Regions from separate parts of the Deinococcus aquaedulcis genome, predicted to be linked through region 1. Evidence: riboswitches for the same ligand, from Rfam matches in the RefSeq annotation. Region 1 holds a riboswitch; the other holds the start of a gene.

Region 1 (7,023 bases):
CTGCCTCTGCTTCCTGCGCTGCTGCTGGCCTCGGCCGCCCTGGGGGCGCCCCTGGAGCCCTACGGCAACGCCCGCTTCAACTATTGGGTTGACGTTCCACAAGGCCTCATTGCCCAGCGTCCACCCGACAACGGCAATGGCCAGAGCTGGCGCAGTGCCGATGGTCAGGTCACCCTGAGCGTCTGGGGCAGCCACGCGCCTGGGGTGCTGGAGCAGGCCAGCCCAGCGGCCTGGCTGGCCTGGACCGCCCGGTTCTGGGCCGATGGCCGCATCTTCTACCAGAAGGTGCTGGTGCGGGATGGCGATGAAGCGGGGGTAATTGTCGTGTATCCGGTGGCCCGGCGGGCGGTCTGGGACCGCATCACAGTTCAGGTGGCGGGAAGCCTGCGATGGGGGCGGCGTTAAGTGTCTAGCCCCGCTCACAAGTCCTGCTGGGGTCAGGGTGCCTGTGGCGGCAGCGGCACCGGGGTCAGCTCCTGCACCTCGTCAATACGTATCTCGCGGGGGTGCCACTGCACGTCCACGTCCAGTTCGCGCTGTTCGGCGTCGCTCAGGGTCACCTCCAGCGGGGCCGGCACGCCGTGCCCGGCCAGCAGCGCCTGGGCTTCTGGCGCAAAGAGCAGCGTGTAGGTGCCGGGCCGCAGCCCCGGAAAGCTGAACGAGCCGTCGGGGTTGGGCACAGCGCGCAGGGGGGCCTGTCCAGGCGCACTCAGCTGCAGGCCCAGCTGGCTGAGGGGCGGAAGCTCGGCTGCCAGCAGGTCGCGGGCCTCGGGTGATTCCGGCAGCCGCAGCTGTACCCGGCCGCTCAGGGTGGCGGTCTGGAGGCCGCGCACCTCCAGGCGCCGCGTTTCCTGCGGGCGCAGGTTCAGCAGCAGCGGCAGGGCGGGTTCCAGCTGCGTGCCTGGGGGCAGCGTGCCGCCCAGCAGGCTCAGGGTAACGCTGCCGGCCGGCAGTGCCTCGAACACAAAGCGGCCCTCGCCGTCGGTTTCGGTGGCCAGATCGCCCGCGCGCAGCAGCAGCCCCGGCGCCCCGGCGCCGCCGGGCAGCAGGAGGCGGCCCTCCAGCCGGGCGAGGTCGGTGCGGCGGTGCACCGGAACTGCCAGGGCCAGATTCACGCTGGCGCGCAGTTCGGCCTGCCAGCGGGCGTCCTGGTGCGACACCTTGGCGCTGAGCACCGAGGTGGGCCCCCCGCGCGGGTGTGTGTGGCGCCCAGTTCCGCGCTGAACTGCCCGGCGCGCAGGTTGGTGGTGGTCACGGCGGCGCTGTAGGTGGTTTGTGGACTGGCCTTGACATCGGCGCGCAGGCCCCCCGACAGCACCGTCTGGCCGCTGCGCAGGTCGGTGCTGAAGCCGGCCGTGGGCAGCAGTTGCAACGTGCCCTGGCGGCGGGTGACGGCCAGCTGGTAGCCCAGTTGTGGCCCGGCCTGGGCCGTGGGCGCGGTCCAGGTCAGCTGGTGGCGCAGCGGCATGCCGCCCCAGCTGTGGTTCAGCGTGCCGGCCACGCTCTGGGCGCTGGGGCTCAGCAGGGCGCTGACCCCCAGCTGCCCAAAGTGCCGCCGCACCGAGGCCGAAGCGCTCAGGCGCGGGGTCAGCGGGCCGCTGCCGGTGTGCTGCAGGCCCAGCTGGGCCCCCAGGGTCAGGTCGGCGTGGGGCCGCAGGTTCAGGCCCGCCGTTAGCGTCTGGGTGGGGGTCGCTGCGCCTTTCCAGCCGGCGGTGGCCCCGGCATACTGCACACTCAGGTCGGCCGCAGCGGTCTGGTACTGGCCCTGCGCCTCGGCAGCGGCGGCCCCGGTGGTCAGGTTCAGGGCCAGGGCGCCGCTGCCCTGCGCGCGCCCCGCCCCCAGCGGCCCCTGCGCCCCGCCGTACAGGCTGGCGCTCAGCTGGGGGCCGGTGTGGTCCAGTTCCAGGCCCAGTTGCCCCTGCGCGCCCTGGGCCAGCAGGCCCCCCCCCACACTGAACTGGCCCTGACGCTGCCCGGCGTAGGCGCTGAAGGTGAGCGGCCCCTGGCGCCGGCTGCCCGCTGCCCCCAGCAGTGAGCCGGCCAGGAGCGGACTGTGCTGGGGGCTGAGGTGCCCGGCGCTCCAGGCGGCGTCTGGCCGGGCGTAGGCCACCCGGAAGGCGGTGCGGCTGCCCGAAAGCTGCAGGGTGCCAGGGTCGCCCTGCAGCGGCGCGCCCTGACCCGTGAGTGTGAAGTCCAGCTGTCCGGGCGCGGCGGTGCTGGCCCCCACAGTCAGCTGCAGGGGAAAGACGTGCGAAAGCTGCGCGGGCGTGGGGCGGCGCAACACCCGGTCGGTGCTGGCGCGACTGGTGGCCACGGCCCCCTGGCCCTGGGCCCTGAAGGTCACCTGCACGGGCTGCGCCGGGCCCCCGGGCGACACCTGCACCCGGGCCTGTACCTCGGCCACCTCGCCAGCGGCCAGCAGCAGGCGGGGCCGGCTGAGCTGCACCTGGGCGCCCTCACCCTGCGCGGACAGCTGCAGCGTCTGGTCCACATTCCCGGTATTCAAGACCCGCCACGTGACGGTGTAGAACGGGTCGGCGCTGGCGGCGGGGGCGTCCAGCAGCTGCGCTTCCAGCCGGGGGGCGGCGGGCACCTGCACCGCCACGCTGAGGGCCGAGTCCGGGCTGGTCACGCGCAGGGTCAGGGCCCCGGCCTTCAGGCGGTCCGGGGGCAGCAGGGTCAGCAGTTCCAGGCGGCTTTCGCCCGGCGCCAGTTCGTAACTGGGGTCGCCGGCCAGCAGCGTCCAGCCGGGCGGCAGGTCCAGGCTCAGCGTGCCGCGCTGGGGCTGCGCGGAAGGGTTACTCAGCGTCAGGGGAAAGGTCAGGGGCGTGCGCGCCTCGGCGCTGAGGGGCGCAGGCGGCGCCGTGAGCGTCACGGCCTGGGCCCCCGCGCCCAGCAGCAGGCCCGTCAGCACCAGCGCGCGTCGCCGGCCCATTCAGTCCACCGTAAAGGTGTAGCGCGCGCCGATCAGCTCGGCGCCCCGGTCGTCGGCCAGCACCAGAATCTGGTACTTGCCGGCGGGCAGGCCGGTCAGGGCGTAGGTTTCCAGCACGCTCATGCCGGGGTAGACGCGGCGCGGGCGGCCGGCCAGTTTCTGCACCAGCTGGCCCCGGGCGTCGTAGATCTCGGCGCGGGTGGTGGGTGCCGCCAGCCGCGTGCCGGTGTTGCCCAGGGTCACGCTCAGCTGCAGCCCCGTGCCCGCGCGGCCCAGCTGTGGGTCCTGAAACTTCAGCCGGGCCTGTCCGCCGGGCACCTGCACCACCACCTGCACGGCGTAGCGGGTGACCTGCTGCAGGCTCAGGCTGTTGGACCGGGCCGGCGCGGGCGCCCCGCTGCCCGTCACCGGGGTCACGAAAATAACGCCCCAGTGGCTGCCCGCTGCGGCGTTTTGCGGCACCTGAATGCGGTAGGGCACCGAGAGCTTGCCCCGCGCCGGCACCGTGACCAGCGTGCTGGGGAACTTGATCCAGCCGGTGTTGCTGCGCTCCAGGGAACCGGGTTTGAGGTACGCGGTGCCCACCTTGGCATCCGAGCGCACGTCGCCCAGCGAGAGTTGGGTCTGCACTGGCGTGGTGCCCGGATTGCTCAGGGTCAGGGTGCCCTCCAGCACGGCGCTGGCCGCAGCAGTGTGTTCCACCACCAGGGGGCTGGTCACCTGCACCTGGGCGCCCGCTGCCCCCAGGCTGAGCAGGGCGGCTGTTACAGCAAGCTGTCTCATGCAATCAACCTCAAGAAAAACGGGGAAAGCGCCCAGAGACCCTTTCCCCGCCTGTGGGGCGCGAACAGGCTTAGAGCCCGGTGCCGATGGTGTAAGTGAGCGTGCCGCTGAAGTTCTCGAACCCGCGCGAGGCAATCACCGAGTAGGCCACCGAGGCGTTGCCGCCCGTGGTGAACTGGGCAATGCCGGTAATCAGGTTCTTGCCCGCCAGATCGGTGCCCGTGAAGTTCACCGTGGCGCCCGTGCCGCCGCTCCCCGCTGCTGCCGTGCCCACCGTGGGGGTCAGGCGAATGGTCAGGCCGGCGGGCAGGGTGGTCAGGTTGCCGTTCAGGGCCAGGGCCACCGTGATGGACCGGTCGCCGTCAGCCGTGTTGTCCTGGGTTTCGTAGCTTACGGTGGCGCTGCCAGCCGCCTGCGGGGTCGTGCCGAACTCCGCGTTCACAAAGTCCACCGAGAGGTTGCCCGTCACGGTCAGGGTATCGGTGCCGCTGTTGGTGGCGGTCACAGTGGTCTGCTGTGTGGCGGCGGTGGGGGCCGCGAATACAGGCGAGGTGGCGCACAGGGCCAGAGCGGCCAGCATCACGTTGAACTTTTTCATGATCATCTCCCTTTCTTGCAGACAAGGGGCCCGTGATGGACGGTCAGTCCACCCGGAACGCGCCGAGTCGGTCGCACCACTTGCTCCCTCTGCCCGAGGTGCCCGGATTACAGGACAGAGATCAACGCACCTCTTCGCCTGAGTCATCTCGAAACGAAGTACACGAAAGATGCCGCCTGGGCGCTCACAACCCTCTGACATGAGACAGATTGGGCGAGAATGAACACGCGGGGTCACTCGGGCGCTGTGGTGGTGCCAGAGGCAGGGGCGGCTGCCAGCGTTCGGCAAAGTCTTTTGAGTAAAAAAGCGCTCTGGGTAAGAGAATTCGTGAACGGGCCTCTCGGCCTTCGCCCTTATCCCGCTTTTCTCTTCTGCCGCCAGACCTCTTTCATGAAGGGTGTCGGGCTCTGACAGAGGCTTTGTCAGGGCCAGATCAGGAGAGAAGGCCGGACCCCAGCTGCCCTCAGTGCGCCGCCCACCTGTCGTGGAGGTGCCTGCCACCCGGGCGTCTTTCAAAGGCACATCAAACGTGCAGGCCAGAAAAACGGCGGCTTCTTCGCCGCCGGTCACGTTCTCTCTGTTCCCGCTCTACCCGTCCTGCCCTGGCCGCCAGCCGGGGGGGCGCAAAAGGTAATTCAGGCGGTCGCGCCACGTGCGGGCCCCCTTCACATCGCGCCACAGGGCCGCGAATTCGTGAAAGGCCACGCGGACCGGGTGATAGGTGTTGATGTTGTGCACCAGCCCGTAGCGCACCCGCTCGGTTTCGGCCTGAAAGGTGCCCAGCAGCCGGTCCCAGATGATCAGAATGCCCGCGTAGTTCTTGTCCAGATACACGTCGTTGCTGCCGTGGTGGGCGCGGTGGTGGCTGGGTGTGTTGAACACGTATTCAATGGGCCGGGGCAGGCGCCCTATGCGCTCGGTATGCACGAAAAACTGGTACAGCAGGTTCCACGACTGCGCCAGCAGCACCATCCAGGGTTCAAAGCCCAGCAGCGGCAGCGGCAGCCAGAAGGGCAGGGCGGTCATGGGCACCCAGGTCTGGCGCAGAGCGGTGGACAGGTTGTAGTGCTGGCTGGAATGGTGAACCACATGGCTGGCCCAGAACAGGCGCACCTCGTGGCTGATCCGGTGAAACCAGTAGTAGGCAAAGTCGTCCAGAAAGAACAGCAGCACCCACACCCACCACGCCTCCGACGGCAGGCGCAGCGGTGTCCACAGGTACAGGGCGGTGTAGATGCCCAGCACCACTGCCTTCCAGAACACGTTGATCAGCACGTTGCCAATCCCCATGCTGAGGCTGGTCAGGGTGTCGCGTGCGGCGTAGCCCAGCCTGGGTTCGCCGTGTTCGTCGTGGTCGCCCAGGAACCGGTAGGCGGCCCACTCGATCAGCAGCGACAGCACGAAGACCGGAATCGCGCGTTGCAAGAGGTCAATCATGGGTGCCCCCCGGCCACAGGTGCAGGCTGTCCAGGGCGGTGGTCAGCGCGGCCTGTCGCGCGGTGTCGGGCCCCAGGGCCAGCGCGGCGTGCAGGGCGCGGTAGTGGTCCAGCGCGCGGGTCTGGCGGGCCACGTCGCGGAAATACAGGGGCCCGGCCTGGGTGTAGACCTCGTGGAAGGCGCCCAGCAGCAGCGGCGCCAGCGCATTGCCGCTGCCGTGGGCCGCAAGGCTCTGCACGGTCCAGTCAAAGGCGGTAAAGGCCTGCGGTGCGTCCGGGGTGCCGGGTTCGGGTGGGGCGCCCAGGTGCGCGCGCAGCGGCGCCGGGTCCAGCCGTGCCGAGGCCGCCATCCAGTGCGGCAGCAGTGCCGCGCGCAGGTCCAGCAGCTGCGGCACCAGCCCGCTCAGGTCGCCCGCCCGAGACAGGTGGGCCAGCACGCGCAGGCCGCCTTCTTCCGGGTGGCACACCCGCGTGGGTTTGCCCTGGCGGATCTCCAGCAGGCCGTCGCGCGCAAGGCGCTGCAGGGCTTCGCGCAGGGTGGGGCGGGTGACGCCCAGCCCGGCGGCCAGTTCGCGTTCGGCCGGCAACAGGCTGCCGGGAGGATAGGTGCCGTCCAGCAGACGGGAAAGCAGCGTTTCCTCGGCGTGCAGGGCGGGGCGCAGCGGCTGGATCATGCAGGGCCTCCGGGGTAGAACCAAAGTGGTCAGTGGTCTGACCAGTTTGGGTGGTGGGCACGCGGCTGTCAAGCCCCGCTACACTCGCCCCCATGAGCCTGCCCGACGCCGCCCTGCACGCCGCTGCCCAGCAGTACGGCACCCCGCTGTACGTCTACGACGCCGCCGAACTGGACGCCGCCCTGACCCGGGTGCGCGCGGCCTTTGGCGCGGCCCGGGTGCACTACGCCATGAAGGCCAACCCCAACCTCACCCTGCTGCGGCGCCTGCAGGCGGCCGATGTGGGCTTTGAATGCGTCAGCATCGGTGAACTGGCGCGCGCCGCGCACCTGGGGGCCCGGGGCGAGCATGTGCTGGTGAACGGCCCGGCCAAGACCGACGCCGAATATCGCCTGGGCGCCGAACTGGGCGCCACCTTCATTCTGGACCGGGAAGAGGAGGTGCGCCTGCTGCCCCCGGCCGCCCGCGTGCTGGTGCGGGTGAACCCGGCCCTGAACGTGAGCACCCACGACCATCTGGCGACGGGGGCCGCCACCAGCAAATTCGGCGTGACGCCGGACCAGACCCCGCGCATTCTGCAGGCCCTGCGGGCCGCCG
Region 2 (7,023 bases), on a different contig from region 1:
GAACTGGAAGAACTGCTGGCCCCGGCCATGAACGCGGCGGCCGACCTTATCAACCGCTTTGACGGCATGACCTCACAGCGCAGCGTGACCGGGAATGTCATCATCGGCAAGGCGAGCGTGCGCTACCGCTGGTAAACCCGTGACTGGGCAAGCCAGGATGGACCGCGCGGCGCCCGGCCATGAAACGCGTCCAGCGAGGCGCGAATGGAGGGACACACATGATTAGAAAAGAGCGGGCCATCCTGGCCCTGGAAGACGGCACCGTGTACCGGGGCTACGCCTTCGGGCACCGGGGCGAAACCGTGGGCGAGGTGGTGTTCAACACCTCCATGACTGGCTACCAGGAGATCATGACCGATCCCTCGTACAACGGGCAGATCGTGACGATCACCTACCCGCATGTGGGCAACTACGGCGTGGCGATCTACGACATGGAGAGCAACAAGCCCTACGTGCGCGGCTTTATCTCGCGCGAGTTCTCGGGCGAGTACTCCAACCACCGCGCCCAGCAGTCTCTGGAAGCCTTTATGCAGCAGTACGGCGTGGTGTCCATTCAGGGCATTGACACCCGCGCGCTGGTGCGGCGCCTGCGCGAAGGCGGCGTGGTCAAGGGCGTGATCGCCCACCGCTCCTACACCCACCCCGAAGATTCCTACGGCGAATTCACCCCCGCCGAGGAACAGGTGTATGTGCAGCGCGCCCGTGACCACCAGGACATTGATGGGCACGACATGACCCGCGAGGTCACCACCGCCCTGCCCTACGCCTTTCCCACCCTGCGGCACGGCAAGCGCGTGGTCCTGATGGACTTCGGGATCAAGCACACCATCATCGAGCGGCTGGCCGAGGTGGGTATTGAGCCCATTGTGGTGCCGGCCCACACCACCCCGGCGCAGATCATGGCGCTGCAGCCGCACGGCCTGTTTCTGTCCAACGGCCCCGGCGATCCGGCCCCGCTGGAATACGCCCACAAGACCGCCTGGGAACTGATGGGCCTGCTGCCCACCTTCGGCATCTGCCTGGGCCACCAGATTCTGGGGCTCGCGGCGGGCGGCAAGACCTTCAAGATGAAGTTCGGCCACCGGGGCGGCAACCAGCCCGTGAAGAATCTGTTAACGGGCAATGTGGAGATCACGTCACAGAACCACGGATACGCCGTGGACATTGATTCGATTCCCAATGGGGCCTTTGTGGCCACCCATGTGAACCTGAACGACGGCACCCTGGAGGGCATGGCACACGCGCGCTACCCGGTGTTTTCGGTGCAGTACCACCCGGAAGCCAGCCCAGGCCCGCACGACAGCCGCTACCTCTTTGACCGCTTTATAGAAGAGATAGACGCCTTTGATGGGGGAACTGGTACCCCCATTGCCAAAGCGTCATCCGGCCGCCTTGGGGTTTGACAACCCCCCCCACGCCCGGGATGATACGGGTGGACGTACGGAGTGAGAAAGTTCATAGTGACGCCTGAGTCAGACATGAAGGTGTCAGTACTCTGAACCCTCGCTTGCGTGCCTGTCCGGAGAGACCCCGGCGGCCTTCGCCCGCTGACCGCACAACCTTATTTCTGAAGCGATGAATCACCTGGCGCAGACGGGCGCTTATGTCAGGTGAGGAGCAAGTGGCGCGACCGACAGAAGGCGGAATTGTTCCGCAGGCTGTCGGTCAACTCTTTGTTCTCGGAGGTGTGTTCTGATGCTCATGCTGCCCGCGCTTCACCCAGCCACGGTCGCCGCTTCATGCGGGGGTCGTGGCCGTTGTGGTTTGGCGTGGCGGCGCGCGGTGGCCCGCACCGCAGCGCGACCCCAGAACCCGGCCTCCCGCCCGGACCAAACGCGCAGAAGGCCCGCGCGCGTGACCGTCATTTAAGAAGCTTCGCCCCCTGCTCCCCGGAGGAAACGACATGAAGAGATCCTGGACCATCTGCACCTTGCTGGCCGCGCTGGCCGCCGGCACCGCCTCCGCTGCCGGCACCCCGGCGGGCACCGTGATCACCAACACGGCCGAGATCGTGTTCACCCCTGAAGGCGGCACGACCCCCAACCCCCCCATTCCCTCCAACCCGGTGACCACCACGGTGCTGCCGGTGCCCAGCTTCACGATTACCCCCAACGACGGCAGCGCCGACCGCACCACCCCCGACTACACCCGCCCCGGCCAGACCGCCACGGCCAAGCCCGGCGACACCGTGAGCTTCGCCTACACGCTGACCAACACCGGCAACGTGCCGGGCGAAGCCTACGACCTGACGAACACCCCCGACCCCGCCGGGGCCGTGAAGACCCCGGACAACATCCGCTTCTACGCCGCCAGCGCCGACACCAACAACGACAACACCCTGAGCGACGCCGAAATTGCGGCGGCCACCGCCATTACCTCCATTACGGGCGTGGCCATTGACCAGAGCGTGAAATTCTTCCAGGTGTACACGGTGCCCACGGCCGCCGCCAACACCGACCGCTACGGCGCCGACCCCACCGGCAACCGCCGCGACAACCCGGCCTTCAACAACGACCCCAGCGTGCCCCGTGACGCCAACAACTCCAACGTCACCACCGTGGCCCGCAATGACTCGGCGCTGATTGGGCCCAAGAGCGACCCGGACGGCAACGGCAACCCCGTGACCCCGCCCTACACCAGCCCCGAGGGCATCACCATTACCCCCAGCGCCAGCGACACCCAGACCGCGCAGGCGATTGCCACCACCACGACCATCACCTTCACGAACACCGTGCAGAACACCGGTAACCGCCCCGACGTGCTGGACATCACCACCAGCCTCGCGGGCTTCCCGGCCGGCACGACCGTGACGCTGCTGAAGCCCGACGGCACCCCGCTGACCGACACCGACAGCGACGGCACCCCCGATGTGGGCACCGTGGCCCCCGGCGCCACCGCCGACCTGCTGGTGCGCGTGACCTTCCCGGCTGGCGGCGCGCCCACCAACCCAGTGAACGCCCCCACGGTGACGGTGATCACCACCTCCAGCAACGACCCCAGCAAGAGCGACGCCACCCGCGACATCGTGAACCTGCCGGGTCTGTCGTTCGGCAACCCCACGCCCACCCCGGGCGGCAACCCGGGCACCCCCGGCACCCCCGAAACCGGCCAGCCCGGCAACCCTGGTTCGCCTGTGATTCCGCCCAGCACCTGCACCAGCACCACGGCGCCCACCCGCACCTCCATCGGCATGGAGATTGCCAACCTGGGCAGCGCCACCGACACCTTTGATGTGAGCGGCACCGCGCCCATCAAGCTGGTGGACGGCAGCACCGTGACCGTGAACGTCGTGTACTTCCGCGACAACAACGGCAACAAGGTGTTCGACGCGGGCGACACCGCCCTGACCGACACCAACGGCAACGGCGTGGCCGACACCGGCCCGCTGGCCCCCGGCGCCGAACTGAAGCTGGTGGCCGTGGTGGACGTGCCCTGCGCCGCTGCTGCGCAGACCATCACCCTGACCCAGCGCGCCACCTCGCCCACGACCGGCGTGTCGGTGCCCGACACCAACGACACCGTCGTGGTGGGCAAGACCCCGGTGGGCGCCCCCACCAAGAGCGTGGACAAGGCCGAAGCCAAGCCCGGCGAGAAACTGACCTACACGATCATCGGCAAGAACACCTCCAATGCCAACGTGACCAAGGCGTTCATCCGCGACACGCTGCCGGCCAACACCCGGTACGTAAGCTTCAGCGCCACCAGCACGGCCGCCGGCACGGTGCTGTACTCCACCGACGGTGCAAGCTGGAGCGCGGCCCCCATCGCGGCGCCCCAGAACGACGGCGTGACCGTCTACGCGGGCGTGGATACCAACAACAACGGCACCATTGACACCGGCGACATCCTGGCCCCCGGCCAGACCATCACCGGCACCTTCGTTGTCGAAGTGAAGTAAGCCTGACGTGCGGGCGCGTTCTGGTGCAGACCGGAGCGCGCCCCCCTCCCCCTGGGGGAGCCCCGACCGCTTTCTTTTTCCGCTCCCCCTGTGACCCCCAACACGAGACTGTTTTCTTTCCCCACCCTTTTTGCTCTGGGAGGCAACGTGCGCAACAACCCTTCGGTGCTCAAGACGCTCGCGGCGCTGGCGCTGGCTCTGCTCAGCCCGGCCCACGCCGCAGGCACACCCGCCGGAACGGTGATTGAAAACCAGGCCGTCCTGGAATTCACCCCGGAAGGCGGCCCGCCCACCTCGATTCCGACCCCGCCCGTCACGACTGTGGTGCAGCCGATCTGCGCCGTGAGCGTGGTGCCCAGCGGCACCGTGGCCCAGCCGGGCCAGAGCTTCACCGTGCTGCCCGGCGAGAGCGCAACCCTGCGCTACACCCTGACCAACGCGGGCAACGCCGTCAACACGGTGGGCCTGCGCACGGCCGTGGAGGGCGCTTCGCAGTTCACGCCCGGCGGCCTGGGCATCCGCGCCGACACCAACGGTAACGGCCAGCTGGACGACAGCGACGCGGCCGTGCAGAGCGTGACCCTGGCGGCCGACGCCAGCACCACCCTGTTCGTGCCGGCCACCACGGCCGCCAGCAACCGGGGCGACGCCTTCGTCAACCTGATTGCCAGCTGCGCCACGAATACCTCGGGGCGCCCCGGCGAGACCGATGACGACAACGTGGGCCGCATTCGCGTGAGCGAGCCGCCCGAGCTGACGCTGACCAAGACCTTCAGCCCGGTGAGCCCCATCTTTACCCAGAGCCTGAAGCCCCAGGCGGTGGGCACTGTGCCCGAAGTGCGCCCCGGCGAGATCACCGAAGTGACCCTGGTCGCCCGCAACACCGGCGCCGGGGCCTCGCGCCCGGTCACGGTCACCGACTTCCTGAACACGCCCGAGATGCGCGACTTCGTGTTTATCAGCGGCAGCGCGCGCGTGCTGGGCAGCGGGGTGCTGGAATACAGCGCCGACGGCACCACCTGGACGGGCACGGAGACCAGCCCCGTGGCCGCCATCCGCGTGCGTACCGAGAGCCTGGGGCCCGGCGAGACGCTGACCCTGACCTTCCGCCTACGCGCGCCCGAGGCCACGGGCACCCGGCGCAACGTGGGCCTGCTGCGCAGCGGTGACATTGCCGTGGACGCCCCGGCCGACATCACTGTGCGCTACACCCCCGCCATCGCCCTGGGGCCCATTGGCAACCCGCAGGCGCTGCCGGGCGGCGAGCTCAGCGAGGACGACAAGCAGACCAAGCAGAACGCCCTGATCGGTCAGGAGGTCTGCTTCCCGCACACCGTGCAGAACCTGGGTGACCGCCCCGACACCATCACCATCACCGGGCGCGCCGTGCGCGGGCAGGCCACCATCCGCTTCACCGAGCGCGACGGCACGCCCATCACCGAGCCCTTCCGGGTGCCGGACCTGGCCCCGCAGGCCACCAAGGACTTCAACGCCTGCTACCTGATCCGGGGCGGCAATGTCAGCTCCGCGCTGGAAGACCTGCGCATTGAGCTGCGCGCCCAGAGCAGCCGGGGTGCCCCCGACAACCTGACCATTGACGTGGTGCTGAGCGTGGCCCAGAACCTGCTGAGCCCGGTCAAGACCGGCAGCGCGGGCAGCGGCCTCGTGGCCCCGGGCCAGGAGATCACCTACACCCTGAGCTTTACCAACGCCCAGAACTTCGCCCTGACGGGCGTGGTGATCCGCGACAACCTGCGTAACCTGCGCATTCTGGATGCGGGCGGCAACCTGATCCGCACCGACGCGCTGGAGTTCATCAGCGCCGACCAGGGCGGGGTGCTGGAAGGCGAGACAGTAGTGTGGCGCTTTGCCCGCCTGAACCCCGGCGAGGCCGTGACCCTGAACCTGCGCACCCGCGTGCCCCAGAGCACCCCCGACGGCGCCCTGGCCGTGAACACCTTCACCGTGGTCAGCAACGAGGTGCCCACGCCCACGGAATCGAACCCCGTACAAAACGGCGTGTTCAACCAGGCCAACCTCACGATGGTCAAGACCAGCAGCCCCGAGCAGGTCGCCTACGGCCAGACCATCACCTACACCTTCACGGTGACCAACCGCAGCACCACGGCCGCCCTGCAGACCATCCGCGTGCAGGACACCCTGCCGGCGGGCCTGGTGTACATCGAGGGCAGCAGCCGCCTGAACGGCACGCCGATTGTGCCGACCGTCTCGGGGCGCACCTACGTCTGGGAAATTCCGGGGCTGGCCCCGGGCGCCAGCGCCGTGATCACCTTCGACGCCGAAGTGACGCCGGAGGCCGGCACCCAGATCCGCAACAGCGCCATCGCCACGGCCATCAGCAACAACGGCCAGACCCAGACGCCGGTCAGCAGCGCCGTGAACCGCATTGATCCGCTGATCTTCGGGCGCAACACCGCCGACGTGGTGGGCTACGTGTTCCTGGATACCAACCGCAACGGCATCTACGACCGGGGCACCGACATTCCCTACCAGAACGCCCGGGTGATTCTGGCCGGTGGCCGCATCGCGCTGACCGACGCCCAGGGCCGCTACCACTTCCGCAACCTCGTGGAGGGCACCCACGCCCTGCGTCTGGACCCCAACTCGGTGTGGGCCCAGAACCTCAGCGTGCCCCAGGATGCGGGGCGCCCCGGCAGCCGCCTGGTGTACGTGCGTGGCCTCACCAGCGTGGACTTCCCGCTGGCCCCCGACTACGGCGAGATTGCCGTGATCCGCGACACCACCCTGCGCGTGGCGGCCGGTCTGCCCCTGCAGACCCCGCAGACCCTGACCATCCGCAAGCAGGTGTTTGCGGGCGAGATGGCCGGCGAGTACCGCGTGCAGCTGATCCTGAGCAGCAGCGCCGACCTGAACGCCGTGCGCATTGACGATCCGCTGCCGGCCGGCGCCGAGCTGATTGACGGCCAGAACGTCCTGACCTACGACATCCTGCCGGGTGGCGAGCGAGCGGTGACCTACCGCTTCCGCTGGACCGGCGACCCCAAGGGCGCCGTCACCGACCCGACGGCGAGCTGGAGGTACTGAGTGAAACGCGCCATCACCACCCTGACGGCGGCCCTCCTCGGCTCGGCCGCAGCGCAGGA

What was found. Region 1 has a riboswitch for cyclic di-GMP ahead of KMW22_RS01825 (hypothetical protein). Riboswitches for the same ligand answer to the same signal wherever they lie in the genome.
Region 2: it holds a riboswitch for cyclic di-GMP, as region 1 does, so the genes downstream of both, KMW22_RS11660 (DUF11 domain-containing protein) here and KMW22_RS01825 (hypothetical protein) in region 1, are expected to answer to the same signal.

Annotation. Positions count from the first base shown of each region.
Region 1 covers NZ_JAHRBL010000001.1:383,447-390,469, forward strand. Annotated here, with positions in the region: gene KMW22_RS01805 (hypothetical protein) at 1-405, shown strand, start outside; gene KMW22_RS01810 (carboxypeptidase regulatory-like domain-containing protein) at 438-1,175, opposite strand; gene KMW22_RS01815 (hypothetical protein) at 1,112-2,935, opposite strand; gene KMW22_RS01820 (hypothetical protein) at 2,936-3,718, opposite strand; gene KMW22_RS01825 (hypothetical protein) at 3,789-4,316, opposite strand; cyclic di-GMP riboswitch class II at 4,373-4,457, opposite strand; gene KMW22_RS01830 (sterol desaturase family protein) at 4,905-5,753, opposite strand; gene KMW22_RS01835 (GntR family transcriptional regulator) at 5,746-6,426, opposite strand; gene lysA (diaminopimelate decarboxylase) at 6,519-7,023, shown strand, end outside.
Region 2 covers NZ_JAHRBL010000009.1:11,982-19,004, forward strand. Annotated here, with positions in the region: gene KMW22_RS11650 (hypothetical protein) at 1-135, shown strand, start outside; gene carA (glutamine-hydrolyzing carbamoyl-phosphate synthase small subunit) at 219-1,403, shown strand; cyclic di-GMP riboswitch class II at 1,560-1,645, shown strand; gene KMW22_RS11660 (DUF11 domain-containing protein) at 1,904-3,898, shown strand; gene KMW22_RS11665 (DUF7933 domain-containing protein) at 4,046-6,964, shown strand; gene KMW22_RS11670 (hypothetical protein) at 6,965-7,023, shown strand, end outside.